Regions from separate parts of the Ruminococcus sp. AF20-12LB genome, predicted to be linked through region 1. Evidence: a T-box and tRNA genes for the amino acid it is inferred to sense, from the RefSeq annotation. Region 1 holds a T-box; the other holds one or more tRNA genes.
The links. The T-box of region 1 lies ahead of proS (proline--tRNA ligase). A T-box ahead of a tRNA ligase gene usually reads a tRNA of that ligase, here a tRNA-Pro.

Region 1 (8,976 bases):
GATCTGTGATCTCGTCCAGCTTGTAGTCACGTACAGCAGTCACCTTATGTCCGGCAAACTCGGCAGGCGGATTCTGACGAAGTGTTGTCATGATCTCCTGGATCTTCTGAAGTCCCTCAATACCCTTCATGGTAACTGCCTGGATGGCATCCTTATAGTAGCCGAACTCCTCATACATATCGATCATTGCATCCCAGAGAGTCTTGCCCTGTGTCTTATAGTAAGCAGCAGCTTCGCAAAGTGCCATGGTAGCAACAATGGCATCCTTGTCTCTTGCATAGGTTCCGATCAGGCAGCCGTAGCTCTCCTCAAATCCGAAAAGATATGTACCCTTGCCACTGTTCTCAAATCCGAGGATCTGCTGTCCGATGTATTTGAATCCGGTAAGTACTTCGATAAGATTCACGTTGTATCCCTTGGCAATGGCATCTGCCAGGTTTGTTGTAACGATAGTCTTTACAAGAGCTCCGTCCTCCGGAAGGCTTCCGTTTACAGCCTTTCTCTGGCTCAGCTCATAGTTTGCAAGAAGGCATCCGGACATGTTGCCCGTAAGATCATGATACTCTCCGTTTTTGTCCTTTACGCGAACGCCAAGACGGTCTGCATCCGGATCTGTAGCAAGTACGATGTCTGCATCAACTTCCTTCGCAAGCTTCAGGCCAAGCTCAAATGCCTCTGCTGCCTCCGGGTTCGGATAGCTGACTGTCGGGAAATCCCCATTCGGAAGCTCCTGTTCCGGTACTACATATACATTCTCAAATCCAAGCTCCTTAAGGATCCTTCTGGCCGGAATATTGCCGGTTCCGTGAAGAGGTGTGTAAACGATTTTCAGGTTCTTGCCCTCTGCCTGGATCGCATCCATATGGATGATCTGTTTCTTAAGCTCTGCCATGTAAGCGTCATCGACAGCCTGTCCGATCACTTCGAAAAGTCCTGCATTTACTGCTTCTTCCTTATCCATGGTCTTTACGGTATTCCAGTCGGAGATTGCCTTTACCTCGCCCATGATACCGGAATCATGAGGTGGTGTGATCTGCGCGCCGTCCTCCCAGTAAACCTTGTATCCGTTGTATTCCGGAGGATTGTGGCTGGCTGTTACGTTGATACCTGCCACACAGCCCAGATGACGTACTGCAAAGGAAAGCTCCGGTGTCGGACGAAGTGTCTCAAAGATATAAGCCTTGATTCCGTTTGCTGCCAGGCAAAGTGCTGCTTCCTGGGCAAACTCCGGTGACATATGACGGGAATCATATGCGATGGCAACTCCCTGAGATTTCTTGTCAACCTTGGCAATATAGTTGGCAAGCCCCTGGGTCGCTCTTCTTACCACATAAATATTCATACGGTTGGTACCTGCGCCGATGATACCACGCAGGCCTGCCGTACCAAACTCAAGATCCATATAAAAACGCTCTTTGATCTCATTTTCGTCGTCTTTGATCGCTTTCAGTTCTTCCTTTGTCGCCTCATCAAAGTATGGGTTTTCAAGCCACTGATTATAGATTTCTTTATAATCCATGTTCCAAAATACCTCCCTGTTTCTTTATATAAGATACTTAGTATTATATAACAATTTTCAGAAAAAGGGAAGTTTTGTTTTCGTTACATTCAGAATCATTACTGTCTGAAGCACTGTTTTGAAAATTCCTCCCACTGTTTTTTCTGATAAATCAGGGTTCTCAGCTTTTCCACATTTTTTCCGGAGATCACAGCCTTGTTATGTGTATAATAATGATTTGCCAGTTTCCAGTATTTTTCCGGATAACAGAACCGGACTCTCAGGTTCTGCCACTCAGACTCTGAGAGCGGCCGCACGGAATCATATTCAGAAAGCATCTTCTGCGCGAGGTGCAGATCCCAGCTGTATTTCTCCAGGATTTTCCGCATAAAGCGGTACAGATCTGCCATCTGCACATCAAAGCTCCAGTGGCTGAAATTCGTCACCGCTGTGTTTTTCCCAAGCATCAGCACATTATGCTGATTATATTCGCCATGACAGATACTGCCGCTTTGAAGAGACTGCTGCCGCAGATTTTTATAATCCGTGGTTTCCAGCATAGCTGCCGCTTCTTCTCCTTTTTGCAGAAACCATTCCACGCTTTTCAGATAATCTTTCTCAAAAGAATTGACCGCTCCTTTTTTTCGGATAAAACGGCGTATTTTTTTCATTTCCTGATTATGCCGGATATATTCTTCCTGCAGATTTCTTCCCGCATAATCCATTTCCACAGGAAGCTGCATGATCTTGTGTATCTGTGCCAGAGTCCGGATGCTTTTTAAAATATCGTTTTCGGATCTCGTGTCACATTCCCGTCCCTCAAACCAGAACTGTGCAGTATATGGAACAGAATCTTTGTCCCTGCTTACCAGTACACCTTCCCTGTTTCTGAGATAGGCGTCCACAAGACAGTTCTGTTCCTTCATTTTTTCAAGAAGCTGCTGCTGCATGGAAAGCTTTTTTTCCGAGCCATGAAATTCCCGGAGTATCACCGGACCTTTTTCTGTCCGGCACAGAAGTGCCCCCCGCACCCTGACGGAGAATGAAGCCGTAAGCCCATACTGCTCCAGCACGCTCAAACCATAATCATACAAAAAAGTTCCCCCCTGCCTTATTTTACGTTCTATCTTATGCAGGGGGGATTTTTGTTATTCTATTCGGTTTTTATGCTGTCTTTTTCTGCTGTTTCAAGAAGTTTTTCTTTTGTATTAAGGGTTGGATCTTTCAGCACACAGTCTAGAAGTCTTTCGAGCAGTGCTCCCAGTGCCGGCCCGGCCGGATGTCCTGCCTTTATAAGATCCTTTCCGGAAACTGCCAGGGTTTTCAGGGATGTACATTCTCCTCTTTCAAGGATCCCCTGATAAGCTTCCGTCACACCGCCTAACCGTGCCAGCTTCTCCTCCCTCTTGTAAGTACTCTGGGATAAAAGATCTGCCTTCTGTACTTTCAGATACAGCGGAAAAAGATCTTCTCCGATAAGATTCACAGCTCTCCGCACATCCTCGGCATCCGGTGTGGGACGAAGATCATGATATCGGATCAGCCGACAGGTATTTCGGATCGTTACATTATCAAATTTCAGACGGCGCAGGATCTTTCCTGCCAGCTTTTCGCCTGCCGGTCCGTGAGTCTTAAAGTGGTCTCTTCCATTCTCGTCTGTCTTTTTTACAACCGGCTTGGCAATGTCGTGAAGAAGCATGGTGATACGAAGAAGCCTGTCATTCTCAATCTCCGTAAGGCTTTTCAGAATGTGTTCGCCTACGTTGCAGCAGTGATGGGGGGTATTCTGCGCTGTTTCCATACAAGCATCAAATTCCGGAAGAAATTCCCGGGTAAGGCCTGTCTCCCAGGCTGTCCGAAGGTAATCCGGATGATCTGATACCAGGAGCTTTACAAGCTCTGTCTGGATACGCTCTGCACTGACATGCTCCAGGTTCCCCGACATCCGTGCCAGTGCCGCTTTCGTATTCTCTTCCACAGTAAAACCAAGCTGTGCGGAAAAACGCACTGCACGGAGCATCCGAAGAGCATCCTCTGTAAAACGTTCCACCGGATCCCCGACACAACGGATGATCTTCCTATTGATATCCTCCATTCCGCCAAACAGATCCACCAGTCCATGCTCCGGATGATAAGCCATGGCGTTAATGGTAAAATCTCTTCGTTTCAGATCTTCCTCAAGACTTCTGGTAAAGGTCACAGCATCCGGGTGGCGGCCGTCATGATATTCTCCGTCTACACGGTAGGTTGTCACCTCAAAGCCCTCTTTGCCCATCATTACAGTTACTGTTCCATGCTGAATCCCCGTATCTACAGTTCTGTGAAAAAGCGCCTTCACCTGCTCCGGAAGTGCGGAGGTAGTGATATCCCAGTCCCCAGGCACCCGGTTCAGGATGGAATCCCGGACACAGCCGCCAACAACATATGCCTCATAGCCGGCTTCATTGAGAGTACGCAGGATCTGTTCTGCCTTTTGTGGTATGTTAATCGTCATAATAACTCCTCTTGATGATCGCTGCTGTCCGGTAAAGCGGACATTCGCAATCCGCTTCGCTACTTGCTCATGAACGCAGTCGCTTCGCGATCTGCGTTCAAAACACGTTTACATTTCGCTGTATTATCTCCATGTCAGCAGCCGAATAATATTCTGATATGTTTTCCTTAACGCTATTATAACATAGATTCATAAAAACAGCGGAGCATATTTTGCCCCGCCGTTGTTTCTACAATATGATCGTCCCACTTTTTTGAAGTGGCCTGCTATATTTTTTAGTATGCGCGTCCCCAGTAAACCATCTTCTTAGCCGGTTTTCCACAGCATACGCAAACGTCGCTTAACTGCTCCTGCTCAAACGGCATACATCTGGATGTTGCCTGGAAATCTTCCTTGATCTTGTCCTCACACGCACGATCTCCGCACCACATAGCTTTGATAAAGCCAGGCTTGCTGTTGATGATCTCGCCAAACTCCTCATAATTCTTTGCTACATAAGTATGCGCCTCTCTGTGTGCACGTGCGCGCTCCAGCATATCATGCTGAATGGTATCCAGAAGCTCTTTTACCTTATCTGCAAGCTCCTCGAAGGATACTGTGTATTTCTCACGGGTATCTCTTCTGCAGAGAACTGCCTGGCCGTTCTCGATATCCTTCGGTCCACACTCCACACGAAGCGGGATACCACGCATCTCCTGCTCAGCAAACTTGAATCCCGGGCTCTTGTCTGTCGCATCAACCTTTGCACGGATACCTGCTGCCTTCAGTGCTGCAAGAAGCTCGTCAGCCTTCTCCATAACGCCCTCTTTACGCTGCTGGATCGGGATGATCACAGTCTGTACCGGAGCGATCCTCGGAGGAAGAACAAGTCCGCTGTTATCACCGTGAACCATGATGATAGCACCGATCATACGAGTTGTCATTCCCCAGGATGTCTGGTGAACATATTTCAGGGTGTTATCTTTATCTGTGTACTGGATTCCAAATGCTTTGGCAAAGCCATCTCCGAAGTTATGGCTTGTACCGGACTGGAGAGCCTTACCGTCGTGCATCAGAGATTCGATGGTGTAAGTAGCCTCAGCACCTGCAAATTTCTCTTTATCTGTCTTCTGGCCTTTGATGACCGGAATCGCAAGAACTTCCTCGCAGAAGTCTGCATAGATGTTCAGCATCTGGATGGTGCGCTGCTCCGCTTCCTCAGCTGTTGCGTGAGCAGTATGTCCCTCCTGCCACAGGAACTCTCTGGAACGAAGGAAGGGACGTGTTGTCTTCTCCCAGCGTACAACGGAACACCACTGATTATATACCTTTGGAAGATCTCTGTGGGACTGGATCTCTTTCTGGTAGAAATCGCAGAACAGAGTCTCGGAAGTCGGACGCACGCAAAGTCGCTCCTGCAGCGGATCAAGGCCGCCATGAGTCACCCATGCAACCTCCGGAGCAAAACCTTCTACATGATCTTTCTCTTTATCAAGAAGAGACTCCGGAATAAAGATCGGCATGTAAACATTCTCTACACCGGTCTCTTTAAATCTGCGGTCAAGCTCATGCTGGATATTCTCCCAGATCGCATAACCTGCAGGTTTGATTGCCATACAGCCCTTAACACTTGTATAGCCACAAAGCTCAGCCTTCTTAACAACGTCTGTATACCACTGAGCAAAATCCTCATCCATAGATGTGATGGCCTGTACTAATTTCTTTTCTTTTGCCATGATAAATCTCCTTTTTCTTGTGATCTGTTACATATTGCCGGCTGTCAGGCAGCCACAGCAATCCGGAATCCTTCCAGCTTGCTCTTCTGTCCCATAAACCGTACACTACATTTACAGTCCCGTTTTACGGACAAAAAAATAAGCCCTCCGGATCCCTCACAAGGGACCGAATGACTTCGGCGGTACCACCCCAGTTAACAGCCAGAAAAGCTGTTCTCTCAACACCCGTTAACGCCGGAAACACACGCCACGCTTCAATCACGCAGAGCTCCGAGGCCGGTTCCACAGTTCACGCACAGGATCCTTCCACCAAAGCAGATCCCTCTCTGAGATAATTCCCTGTGTACTATTCTCATCATCGCCGTATCTTTGATATATTTTAGGTGAAAACCGCCTCAAAGTCAACCCCAAACAAAAAAATATAACAAGTCTTTCTGCTATGAGTTACTGCTCACTCCGTTCTCAGTAACACGCTTCGCGATGCACAGAATTTATGCTAATCGCATAAATTCGCGCGGTATGTCTCGGGTTTTCTGTGACCTTCGCTCACAAAAAACACCTCGCGGAACATTGCCAGTGAACAGTAACTTCTATAATCCTATTCCTTCACAGACACAGCCGGCATCTCCAGATACCTGTTCAGATCTTCTGTGAGAATATGGAGCTTAGTTCTGGTATCCTGCTCCTGGTAAGTCAGCCGGCCTGCGATCCTGGTGATATAATCCTCTTCTTCGATGATCTCACAGGTCTCAGGAAAATTAATATCATAATACTGAGCAAGATAAGATACCCAGTAATCCACCGGCACATGTCTGTCTGAGGATAATACGGATTCTCTTCTGAGACAGGATTCCCACACTGCCGGTGAGATCAGCCCTTCCCCGGCAGTCTCTTCTGATACACCAAGCATGGCTTCTATTGATGCTTCCAGCTTCACCCGGCAATTATCCAGCTTATCGGCATCACGGATCAATTTTGCATGGAAAAGCGTTCTTGCATCGTGGATTCCTTCCAGTTTGAAATCACTGTGCTTCCGAATTGCTGCATTGATCAGTTCATCAAATTTATCATCCTTCACGAAGCGCCGGATCAGCTTCTCCTCCCCGAAAAGAAGTTCTGCACCGAACACTGCATGATCCATGGTTCCCGGCTCAAAGCTGTGAAATCTACGGATCTGCTCAAAACGGCCAATATCATGAAGCAGACCGATCAGCTCCGCAAGTTCCACATCTTCATCGGAACATTCCATTTTTCTGGCGATCTCTCCTGCGTATTTCACCACTCCATAAGTATGTACGATCTTCAGATAGATCTGTTCATCCTCCCGGTCGTACTCATCCAGATATTTTTCGAATTCCTGTTTTGCATGTGCAATGTCGATCATTCTGCCACATCCCTTCTTTTGTTCATTCTGTAGTTCTGTAAACACTCTGTATTTATTATACCGAAGGTCTCTGACGAATTCTACTGTATTTCCCGGAATTTTAAATCTTCTCTCTGCCTCCTGCTCTGGTCAAAAAAGACAGCTGCCCACAGCCTATCTTCCGGATAGGCCTGGCAGCCGCCTTTTCTAAAAAATACCTCTCTTTTTTCTTATCTCACAAAATGGATCTCATAATCTCCGGATCCGGTCTCTGCCTGCATAAATCCGTCTGCGGCTGTGAAGTTAAGTCCATCTGCGGCTTTCACTTCCTTTGCACCGTCCAGGCAGATAGTTGCAGTTGTATTTGCAGGTATGGAAACATGCAGAACCGTCTCTCCCGGTTTTTCTTCCCAGAAGCTTCTTACCGGTCCGTATACAGAACGATACTCAACCTTTACATAGTCCAGGTTTCCACCCATTCTCGGATAGATTACTGCATGTTTGTATCCCGGTTCCTTCTCATCCACCTCAAGACCTGCCATCACACGAACCAGCCACTCTCCGATAGAACCGTAAGCATAGTGGTTGAAGGAGTTCATATCTGCACTCCACATGGTTCCGTCCGGCTTCAGGCCATCCCAGTGCTCCCAGACTGTAGTTGCGCCCATTTTTACCTGATACAGCCATGATGGGAAATCATCTTTCAGAAGCAAGTCGTAAGCTTCTTTTACATGTCCGTTCTGGCTTAATGCGTGGCAGAAATACGGAGTTCCCACAAATCCGGTTACAAGATGATCGTTCTCTTTTTTCAGAAGTCTCAAAAGCCCCTGAACGGTTTTCTCTTTATATTTTTCCGGTACCAGTTCGAAGTACAGTGCCACGATATGTGCGGTCTGCGTCTGTGCTGTCATCTCACCGTTTTCATCAAAGAAGGTTCTCTGGAATTTATCTACAACTTTATTGTAAAGATCTGTGTACTCTTTCACGTCCTCAGTGCATCCCAGGGCTTCTGCTGCTTTTACAAACAGACCTGTGGAATATGCAAAGTATGCCGTACAGGTCAGATCATTCGGTGTTGCACCGAAATAGCTGCCTTCCTCAGCATCCAAAGCTACCCAGTCACCGAACTGCAGCTTGTAGTTCCAGATATAATCCACAGAATATTCTCTCATAAAGTTGATCCAGTTCTTCATGCTGTTGTACTGGATCTTCAGAATCTCTTTGTCACCAAACGTCAGATACATGGTCCAGGGATTGATCACAGCCACATCTGCCCAAGCTGCTGCAGAATGACTTCCCTGCTCAAGGAGCCAGTTATCCCCTTCGTTTCCGGAAATGATATCCGGAACAACATGGGCAACACCGCCTTCCTCTGTCTGGTCTGCCTCCACATCACGGAGCCATTTTCGGTAGAAGGAATAGGTATTTTCAAGGAAACATGCCGTACGGCAGAAGATCTCTGCATCACCGGTCCATCCAAGACGCTCATCTCTCTGCGGGCAGTCTGTGGGAACATCCACAAAATTGCTCTTCAGTCCCCAGAGAATATTATGTGCAAGCTGATTCAGATCCGGATTCGATGTCTCAAGGAATCCTGTACGCTCCATCTTGGTATAGATGGCATTTGCTGTGAAATTGTCAAGGGATGGCTCACCTGGAAAGGAAACGATCTTCGCATAGCGGAATCCCATAAATGTGAATGACGGACGGTATGTGATGGTTCCGTCTTCCCCGAATGTATACTGAAGAGATTCCTTTGCCCCTCTCAGGTTATCCAGATATACATTTCCTTTGGAATCCAGCACCTCAAAGCAGTCCAGACGGATTACATCACCTTTTTTACCTGCTGCGGTAACCTGAATAAGAGCACTCATATTCTGGCCGAAATCAATCACCATATCTCCCT
Region 2 (8,976 bases), on a different contig from region 1:
GCGAACTATTTCACCCTCCTCCCAAACTTCTTTTTCCTCGATGAGATTATTTTTTTCCATAAGGTCGTCCGGCTGAATATCCTTTCCCTCCAAAAGCTCATACAAAAAACTTACGAAATTCAACATCCGGTTCAGTGTCATTTTGTCCGGATGGCGTTCTTCCTTCATTGACATGTGATATTTCTTATAAAACTGATGTATTTCCACATAGCTGAGCTCTTCTGCACATACCGGACCTGACAGATAGAAATCCTGACCGCTCTGAACACAGAAGAAATAAATTTTATCAAAAACCTTATAAATAGTCGGTGCATTTTGTTCTTTTGTCTGGCAGATCAGGGACCAGCGCAATTCCTCTGATACAGTCAGCGGATTCTGTTTTTCGGAAAAAACCCCAAGACTCCGGATATTTTCTCCTGCTTCATCTGCATAAAAAATGGGAATTCCCCACAGGCTTTCCAGTTTTCTCAACAATGTATGTTCTACCATGTCAACATCCTTTCATCTGTAATATCGGGCTGTTATTGGAATAAATTATATGTTTTTTTTCTTCCATGAGCAAGTCCCCAACCCTGCTTATTGCTTTTCGCAACTTCGCAGGAAACTTACTTGATTCGATTAAAAAGGCTTGCGGCTTTTTTCGGGGGAGAGTATGCTTGTAGTATCATAAATAAGAGAACAAGGGGATTTTCCTATGAAAATATGTGGATTTAACAAAACAACCCTGCTGGATTATCCGGGAAGGGTAGCCTGTACCATATTCTTAGGCGGCTGCAACTTCCGCTGCCCATTCTGCCAGAACGGAGCTCTTGTCGTGGAGCCTGGTACCCAGCCTGAATATTCCCAGGAGGAAATCCTGGCTTTTCTGAAAAAAAGAAAGGGGATCCTGGATGGCGTCTGCATTTCCGGCGGTGAACCCACGCTTGCCCCGGAACTGCCGGAATTTCTCGGCAGGATCAGGGAGCTGGGCTATGATGTAAAGCTCGATACCAACGGTTCCCGCCCCTCCGTGGTAAAAGATCTCGCAGCAGCTGACCTGATCAACAAGGTTGCCATGGATATCAAAGCCTGTCCTTCCAACTATCATGTGCTTACCGGTGTACATGCTGATCTGGATGGAATCCGGGAAACTGCCGGATGGCTGCTGGACGGACACCTTGATTATGAATTTCGTACAACGGTTGTGAAGGAACTTCATTCTGAAAAAGATTTTCAGGAGATCAGCCGGTGGCTAAGCGGTGCAAAAGCTTATTATCTCCAGGCTTATCGGGATTCCGACGGAGTTCTGATGCCGGGATTCTCTGCCTGCTCCGAGAAAGAAATGATAAACTACCGGGATATCCTGTCTCAGACGATCCCGGTAGTAGAAATTCGTGGTATGGAGCTGTGATCTGCGGATTTGCAAAACTGTTTGCTTATCTGCATGGATGCCGAAATTTTTCTGATCAGATGTTAATAAAACAGTACCAGTATCCTCCCTTTCCGCCTGGGATATGAATATCCGGACATTCCTTAAAGTAGGGAAAGCCAAACATATTGGCCATAAACCGTTCCTGCTGGCTGTATCCTCCGGGCACACCCAGTATGTACTGTCCCTGATGATTTCTGCACAGCAGAAGATGGCCGAAATTCTGATATCCGTACATGACAAAACGGTTGCTGCAGAAGCAGCCGTTTTGTCTGCATAAGGCACTGCAGTCCGATGGTCTGATCTTGCGACAGTCTGTGAAATAGCCGTCGTTAAACGGATCATCACAGGGTATTCCCGGAAGTGGACGAGATGGCTCAGGTCGCGGTGGTTTCGGCGGATGCGGTGATGGATGACCTGGTCGCGGTGATTCCGGCGGATGCGGTGATGGCTGGCCTGGCCGCGATGGTTCCGGCGGATGCGGACCGGGAGCCTGATATGAATTTCCAGTTTCCGATGCCTTCAATACCTCCTCCTGAACTTCCTCTACCGTCATGATCCTGTCTGACTTCTTCTGATATTCCTGCACTTCTGGCAAGGTTCCGTCTTTTTGATTTTCTTCTTCCTTTTCTCCCCGCTCTCTGCCTTTTTTCTCCGATGCCTCCTGATATTCCGTTCCTGTTTTCTCCGCTTCCTTCCGAGGTTCCGTTTCTTTTTTCTTCCACTCGCGGAAATTCTCCGGCCGGATCGGCTGATCATCCCATTCTGTTCCCCAGAATCCACCGGCATCGGAGATCAGAAGCAGTCCTCCAAGCTCCTGAAGACTTTTTCCCATGCCTCCAATATCCCCTGTATCCGTCTCCAGCGCGCACTCGATCCGCTCCTGCCCGGTAACACAGCTTCCGATCAAAATACCATCCATCAGCCCTTCCCGCCGCACAAACCCATACACTCTGCACCGACTTCCAGGCTCCAGTCCAACACAGCGCAAATGAACCTCCACACGGCATTTCCTATCTCTGGCCTCCACCCTCACATAACCGCTGCTGCCGTCTTTTTTTCCTTTCCGGTACTCGTACACATACGCAACAAAACGCTGATATCCAGCCAACGCACGTCCCTCCGGTATTTCGGTTTCGTTAATATATATGAAGTTTAAGAGAAATCATTCCATCAACGTGAAAAAGCTCCAGGATGTACAAACGCAAAAAAAGAATCCCTCAACCAAGGGATTCTCAAGCTGTTAGTCGAAAAATACGGCTATACCAGAATCGGTACATCAACACAGAATATCAACAGACAGGTGCGAAATTAAAATATGCGGAAAATTTTCGCTTTTGTCAAAAAAGCATTACTATCTTAGAACATTTTGCGCTTGTCAGGGTTCTCCGTATATGCTACACTGTACAGGAACAATCGTGTTACAGGGTGGCTGACCTCTAGTCCAAAAAGGATGGAGGTGGTGCTGATGAACGACAACCATTTTGACTTCAAAGATCTTATGGCTTTTGGCATGTTCATTCTAGCATTGCTTACGTTCGTATTAACGTTTTGTAAGTAATTCTTTACATAGAAAAACCACCCAAAAACTTTGGCCGAGTACAGGGTGGGATTTTCTAATCTTCTCTTATAAGGGCAACCCCTTGTGGGCGGTTGTTCTTTATGTTTGTATTATAGCACTACTATTCAAAGCATTCAAGAATATTTTCATCTGTAAATATAAAAACCCCCTGGCGATCCACGCTCGGGACATTCACCAAAGGCTTTCTCTTAATCTATATTTTATTTCTCGCTTTTCTTTACCTTTTCCCATGTATTACCTTTATCTTTATTTTTTTCCTGGCAAATGTAGAAGATTCTCCTTTCTTTTCTCATTGAGGTAACACAAGGTAACACAAACATACGTTCCTTCATTTTTCACAAACAAAAAAAGAATCCCTCAACCAAGGGATTCTCAAGCTGTTAGTCGAAGCGACAGGATTTGAACCTGCGACCTCTGCGTCCCGAACGCAGCGCTCTACCAAACTGAGCCACGCTTCGTTATTCTGTTTCAGTTGTTTATGTATTGCTCAACTGCAAGAGCTATTATATTAGAGTTTCTTTACTTTGTCAATAGAAAAAATTAAAATTTTTCAAAAAAATCGAATTTTTTCTTTTTTCCTGCTTCGGGCGTGCATTTTCGCAGACCCGAAGCAGTTTTGGGAAAGGTTCTTTATAACATATCAAGTATATTCAGGTGAAATATATGCTTATTTCACTGTAACTGTTACCTTTTTTGTGATTCCGTTGCTGCTTACATAGATAACAGCTTTTCCTTTTTTCACACCTTTAACAACACCTTTGCTGCTTACAGTAGCAACTTTTGTGTTGCTGCTTCTGTAGGTGATCTTTGCCTTTGAAGTGGCTGCTGCCTTGATGGCTGTTGTTTTCTTTGCTTTTACACTTACAGCTGTTTTGGATGTGATCTTCAGGCTGCCTTTTTTCACTGTGATCTTGCAGGTTGCTTTGTAGCTTCCGCATTTTACTGTAATTGTAGCTGTTCCTGCTTTTTTTGCTGTTACTTTTCCGCCTGCGCTTACCACTGCAACGGATTTATTACTGCTTGTATAAGTAACTTTTCCGCTAACGCCTGTTTTTTTCACTGTGATCTGGCTTGTTCCACCCACAAATACAGTTTTCGCTGAAGCCGAAGCTTTTACAGACGGCTTCTTAACTGTAATTTTGCAGGTTGCTTTATAATTTCCGCATTTCGCTGTGATCACAGCTGTTCCTGCCGCCTTTGCAGTTACCTTTCCATTTGCGGCTACAGCTGCAACAGATGGTTTGCTGCTTGTATAGGTTACTTTTCCGGTAACACCTGCGGTCGTTGCTTTCAGCGTCACCGTAGCTGGAGATCCTTTTACATAAAGCGTTTTCGATGATACATTTATTTTTACAGATGGCGTTTTTACAGTAAGCTTGTACTGTGCAGTTTTTCCTGCAGCAGATGTTGCTGTGATCACGGCTGTTCCTGCTGCTTTTGCAGTTACTTTTCCGTTCTCGTCTACAGATGCAACCGTTTCATTATCGGAAGCGTATGTTACATCCTTGCAATTTTCGCCTGTTGCTTCAAGCTGTCTGGAGCTTCCGACATAAAGAACTCCTGAATTTTCTTTAAAAGCAATTGTTCCATACACCAGCTGAACAGAAACATCCGCGTGATCATCACTGGAGACTCTTACTGTATAGGTTTCATTTTCCGGTCTCGCTACAGTAGAATCCAAAGCAACCACTCCATCTGCGGCTACACCATCCTGTACAAGATATGTTGTCTGTGAATCATGTCCGACACCTGTTGTATAGAAAACAGATACCTTCGGATTTTTGTATTTATCAAGATTTGCAAGCTTTACATGGGTGCTGTCCGTAAATTCCGGAGAAACATCCATCTCTTCTGTTGCCTGCGGTTTGATATAAATACCATCTGCAAATTCATATACATACGCACCGTCTGACATAATATACGTGATCCTGTTTACGGTTTTTCCTTCAAGACCTGCATCTTTTGCAAACGCAGCCTTATATACCTTCACCCACATCTCGTTCATATGACGCATACCATATTTTCCGCCATCTGTTGTTTCCAGGATCATTCCCTGGATCCCGGAGTTAACTGCAAAACCAGCATCACTCTTTGTGTCGCGGAGATATTTTGTGCTGGTTTCTTTTACTTTGATCTCATAATCTCCCCAACGAGAAGATGTATTGAGTGTTGCCTCCGCATCTGTCACAGTTGCCTTTACATTAAATTTTGTAGCACTGTATGTTCCATCTGCATTCAATGTTTTATACTGCCCAGGCTCTACCGTCGGAGTACGTCCAAGGGTGATCCCTGCTGCTTCTATATATGCTCCGCTTTCCGGAAGTTCTCCCGCTTCTGAAAGGATCCGCGCCTCTACATACGTTTTTGCATCTGTAGCTACACTAACCTTTTTTACTCCTGCGATCTCATATCCATTTTCTGTCAGATTCTGAACATCTGCATTTCCGAAAGCAGTGCTTTTTCTGGTTGTGGCAGATGTAACGGAATCATATTTACGGCTCGTTGCATCTCCTGCATAAAATTCCTCGTATGACAGAGATGCAGTACCGTAAAGTGTTCCTGTCAGTGCCTGATGTCCATTTGCCGCCTTATAATAAATATCCGTTCCCGGAATCTGTGTATATCCATCCACTGCTCCCTTTACCCAGTAATAGGAGACATTGGAAACCGTGATCGGCTGGCCTGTCAGTGTGATATTTTTTGTCATATCCACATAATTGTCGCTTGAGATCATAACCGTGTAGATCTCATCCCCGGCCCTGGCTACACTGCTGTCAAAGGTTACCACCCCGTTCTCTGCCACTGCATGATCTACAACATATGTTGTTTTTTTACCATGACCGCTTCCTGTTGTGTAGTATACGGAAACCTTAGGGTTTTCATATTTGTCAAGGTCATCAACTTTAACCTGGGTTGTATTTTCTTTTACAAAAGCCGCCTGTACTTTCATTCCTGCTTCAGGCTGTTTTTTTACAAGAGGAGCTTTGTCTCCAAACTCATATACATAGGAGCCGTCCGGGGTAATATAAGTCACCTTTGATATTTTTTCCCCGATAAGCCCGGATCCTGCTGAAAATGCAAATTCGTAAGGCTGTACCCAGATTTCATAGGTATGACGAAGTCCTACCTTCTTACCGCTGGCAGTTTCAAGGATTACTCCCAGTGTATTTCCACCTACGGCAAAATCACCCTGTCTGGAATTGCGGAGATATTTTGTGCCGGCTTCTTTTACCACCAGCATGTAATCGCCCCAGATCGACGGTGCCTGGATCTGGGCAGATGCATCTGTGACCGTTGCCTTTACATCGAATTTTGTTGCACTGTATGTTCCGTCTGTATTCAGTGTTTTATACTGTCCTGTTTCCTGTGACGGTGCTTCATTCAGCGTAATATCTGCTGCCTCTGTATAGACACCCTTTTTCGGAAGCTTGGAAGCAGCTTTCAGCACCTGTGCATCTACATAAGTTTCTGCGTCCACTGCAACACTTACATTCTTCACACCCTGGATCTGATATCCTGAAGAGGTTACTTCTGTGCTGTCCTCATTGGTAAAAATCTGATTTTTACTCGTTGTTGCCGAAGTGATAGCGTCATAGCTCTCCTGAGTGGTATCGCCGGCATAAAATTCTGAATAACTTAAGGTTGTCGTTCCGTACAGCTTTCCGGTCAGAGCTGTCTGCCCGTCTGCCGCTTTTACATAAACGCCTGTTGTACCTATCTGTGTATATCCCTCTGCCGGCTGCATGGACCAGAGATATTTCACTCCTGCAACAGTGATCTCAGAAGCATCCTGAAGGACCTCGCCTGCTTCTGCCATAAATGCTTCTCCATCACCGAATACCTCTTTTGTATCCTCCTGGATCTGCTCTTCCTCTTCCTGTTGAATCTCTTCTGCTGAAATTTCTGCTACTTCTTCCTGAATAGCTTCTGCATCACTTTCTTCTGGCTCTTCCGACTGAATATCAGCTTCACCAACTTCCGGCTGATCCTGGGAAACAGACTCCTGATCCTCGTTCTCTCCTTCTTCCTGTGCTGTCTCTCCTTGTGTTTCTCCTGACACGTCACTAAAAACTTCCGCCTCAGACGCCATTGCCGTTACCGGTACTCCTGATGCGATCACCGCTGAGCTCAGAACGAGTGCAGCTGACTTCTTAAAAAGCTTCCACTTATGCATACCTGTCCTCCTCTTTGTCTTTTATATTGCACAACTTTATACCAGATCATGACCTTACAGCTGCTCTGGTTAATTGAAATTTCTTCCGCAGGATATTCAACATATATCAGCTTCTGCAGAAGTGCTCTATCAAGCACACTTTAGTTTGTTCAAACTAACATATCGTTATTTTATCAATACCGGAATTATTTGTCTATACATATCTGGCAAAAAAGCCTCACGGTTATTGTTATTTTTTTCTCAACTAAAAATTGTTTTCAAAATATTTTTGCATTATTATCTGATAATTTAAAATAAAAAAAGTATATATTCCAAGACGTCATTTCAGGAAATGCAACAGACATTGCCATTTCCTCCGGCATTCTCAGATCATATACTTTTTATATTTCTATATTTTTTCTTTCTTTTATGCCCAGCGGCTCTTCTGTTCTTCGCAGATACTGTTCCACTGGCAGTTTCCACAGATTTTCTTACGTTTATCTATCGCAAGGATTTTTTCCTGGACTTTTTTTGTAAACTCGCTGAAGTACAATGTCTGTCCGGCCTTCAGTCCACATTTTTCCAGCACTGCATTGTCATACTCTGCCACTTTATCTCCGGCTTCGCAATGTCCGCCCCGATTATTCGGACAGGCAGAGCAAATCTCATCCGTATCCACATGAAGCCTTATTTTCTTTCCCTGCAGAAAAATCTTCAGCATCTCGGCCATATGTGCAGTAAAACCGTTACTGTAGCCTTCCCCCTTAAAATACGCCAGGCACATACCATGATGAGGGCGCAGCGGAATGACCATTTCCTCTGTGCCCTCATCAGAAGCATATGCCGCAGCACTGCTTTTATCTTGCATATTTACGTACCTTTCCTGATAAAACATAAGCCAGTGCGATCTTGATAAGATCCGGAATGATAAACGGGAATACACACCAGCCAAGAACTGCCATAAGACCTACCGGACCTGTGCTTCTTGTATAAGCAAACATAAACCATACGGTTCCAAAGGCATAGCATACGATCAGTCCAACGACCATGGAAATGATCTGAACGACCGGTTTTCTGCCAAAAATGTGCTCAAATGCCCACATAACAAGTGCTGAAAAGATAAATCCAACGATATATCCACCTGCATTTCCGAGAAGAGCTCCAATGCCTCCGGAAAATCCCGCAAAAACCGGAACTCCTACTGCTCCAAGAAGAACGTAAACCAGAACTGCCATCGTTCCTCTTTTACCTCCAAGTACGCCTACTGCCATGAATACTCCGAATGTCTGCAGGGTAAACGGTACCTGCGCCGGAATGGAAATCCATGAGCAAACTGCCATCACTACCGCAAAAACTGCAATGTAAACAAGATCATACGTCTTGCTTCTGCCTGCTGCCACTGTTGTCATAATAATCTGTATCCTCTCTTTCCTTTTCTGCTTTTCCTAGCGGAAGATCATTCAAGTCCTTTATAAATGATATCCACTCTTTTGCTGTTAACAATTTAACATAACAGGATTTGATTGTCAACTCAATTACATTTTCAAGTTTACATTTTTTATAATACCGTCTGCTATACGCAAACCTGTCACTGTTCACTCCGTTCTCAGTAACACGCTTCGCGATGCACAGAATTTATGCTGATCGCATAAATTCGCGCGGTATGTCTCGGGTTTTCTGTGACCTTCGCTCACAAAAAACACCTCGCGGGACATTACCAGTGAACAGTAACGCAAACCTGTCATTTGTAAATAATATTGCCAATTTTCACTTTCAAATTTCTCCCTCTGATGCTATACTGAAATCAATGAGTTTTCAGCAAAAAGGGGGATT

Region 2: it encodes a tRNA-Pro, which carries the amino acid that the T-box ahead of proS (proline--tRNA ligase) is inferred to sense. The anticodon was not compared.

The regions. Positions count from the first base shown of each region.
Region 1 covers NZ_QUGH01000003.1:39,071-48,046, forward strand. Annotated here, with positions in the region: gene DWX61_RS04570 (phospho-sugar mutase) at 1-1,519, opposite strand, end outside; gene DWX61_RS04575 (YutH/CotS family kinase-like spore coat protein) at 1,618-2,592, opposite strand; gene DWX61_RS04580 (CCA tRNA nucleotidyltransferase) at 2,652-3,992, opposite strand; gene proS (proline--tRNA ligase) at 4,268-5,707, opposite strand; T-box leader at 5,866-6,075, opposite strand; gene DWX61_RS04590 (HD domain-containing protein) at 6,306-7,091, opposite strand; gene DWX61_RS04595 (family 78 glycoside hydrolase catalytic domain) at 7,301-8,976, opposite strand, start outside.
Region 2 covers NZ_QUGH01000012.1:20,142-29,117, forward strand. Annotated here, with positions in the region: gene DWX61_RS14285 (helix-turn-helix transcriptional regulator) at 1-489, opposite strand, end outside; gene DWX61_RS14290 (anaerobic ribonucleoside-triphosphate reductase activating protein) at 695-1,390, shown strand; gene DWX61_RS14295 (DUF6128 domain-containing protein) at 1,446-2,519, opposite strand; tRNA gene DWX61_RS14300 (tRNA-Pro) at 3,375-3,448, opposite strand; gene DWX61_RS14305 (Ig-like domain-containing protein) at 3,658-7,164, opposite strand; gene DWX61_RS14310 (DUF1284 domain-containing protein) at 7,571-8,011, opposite strand; gene DWX61_RS14315 (biotin transporter BioY) at 8,001-8,552, opposite strand.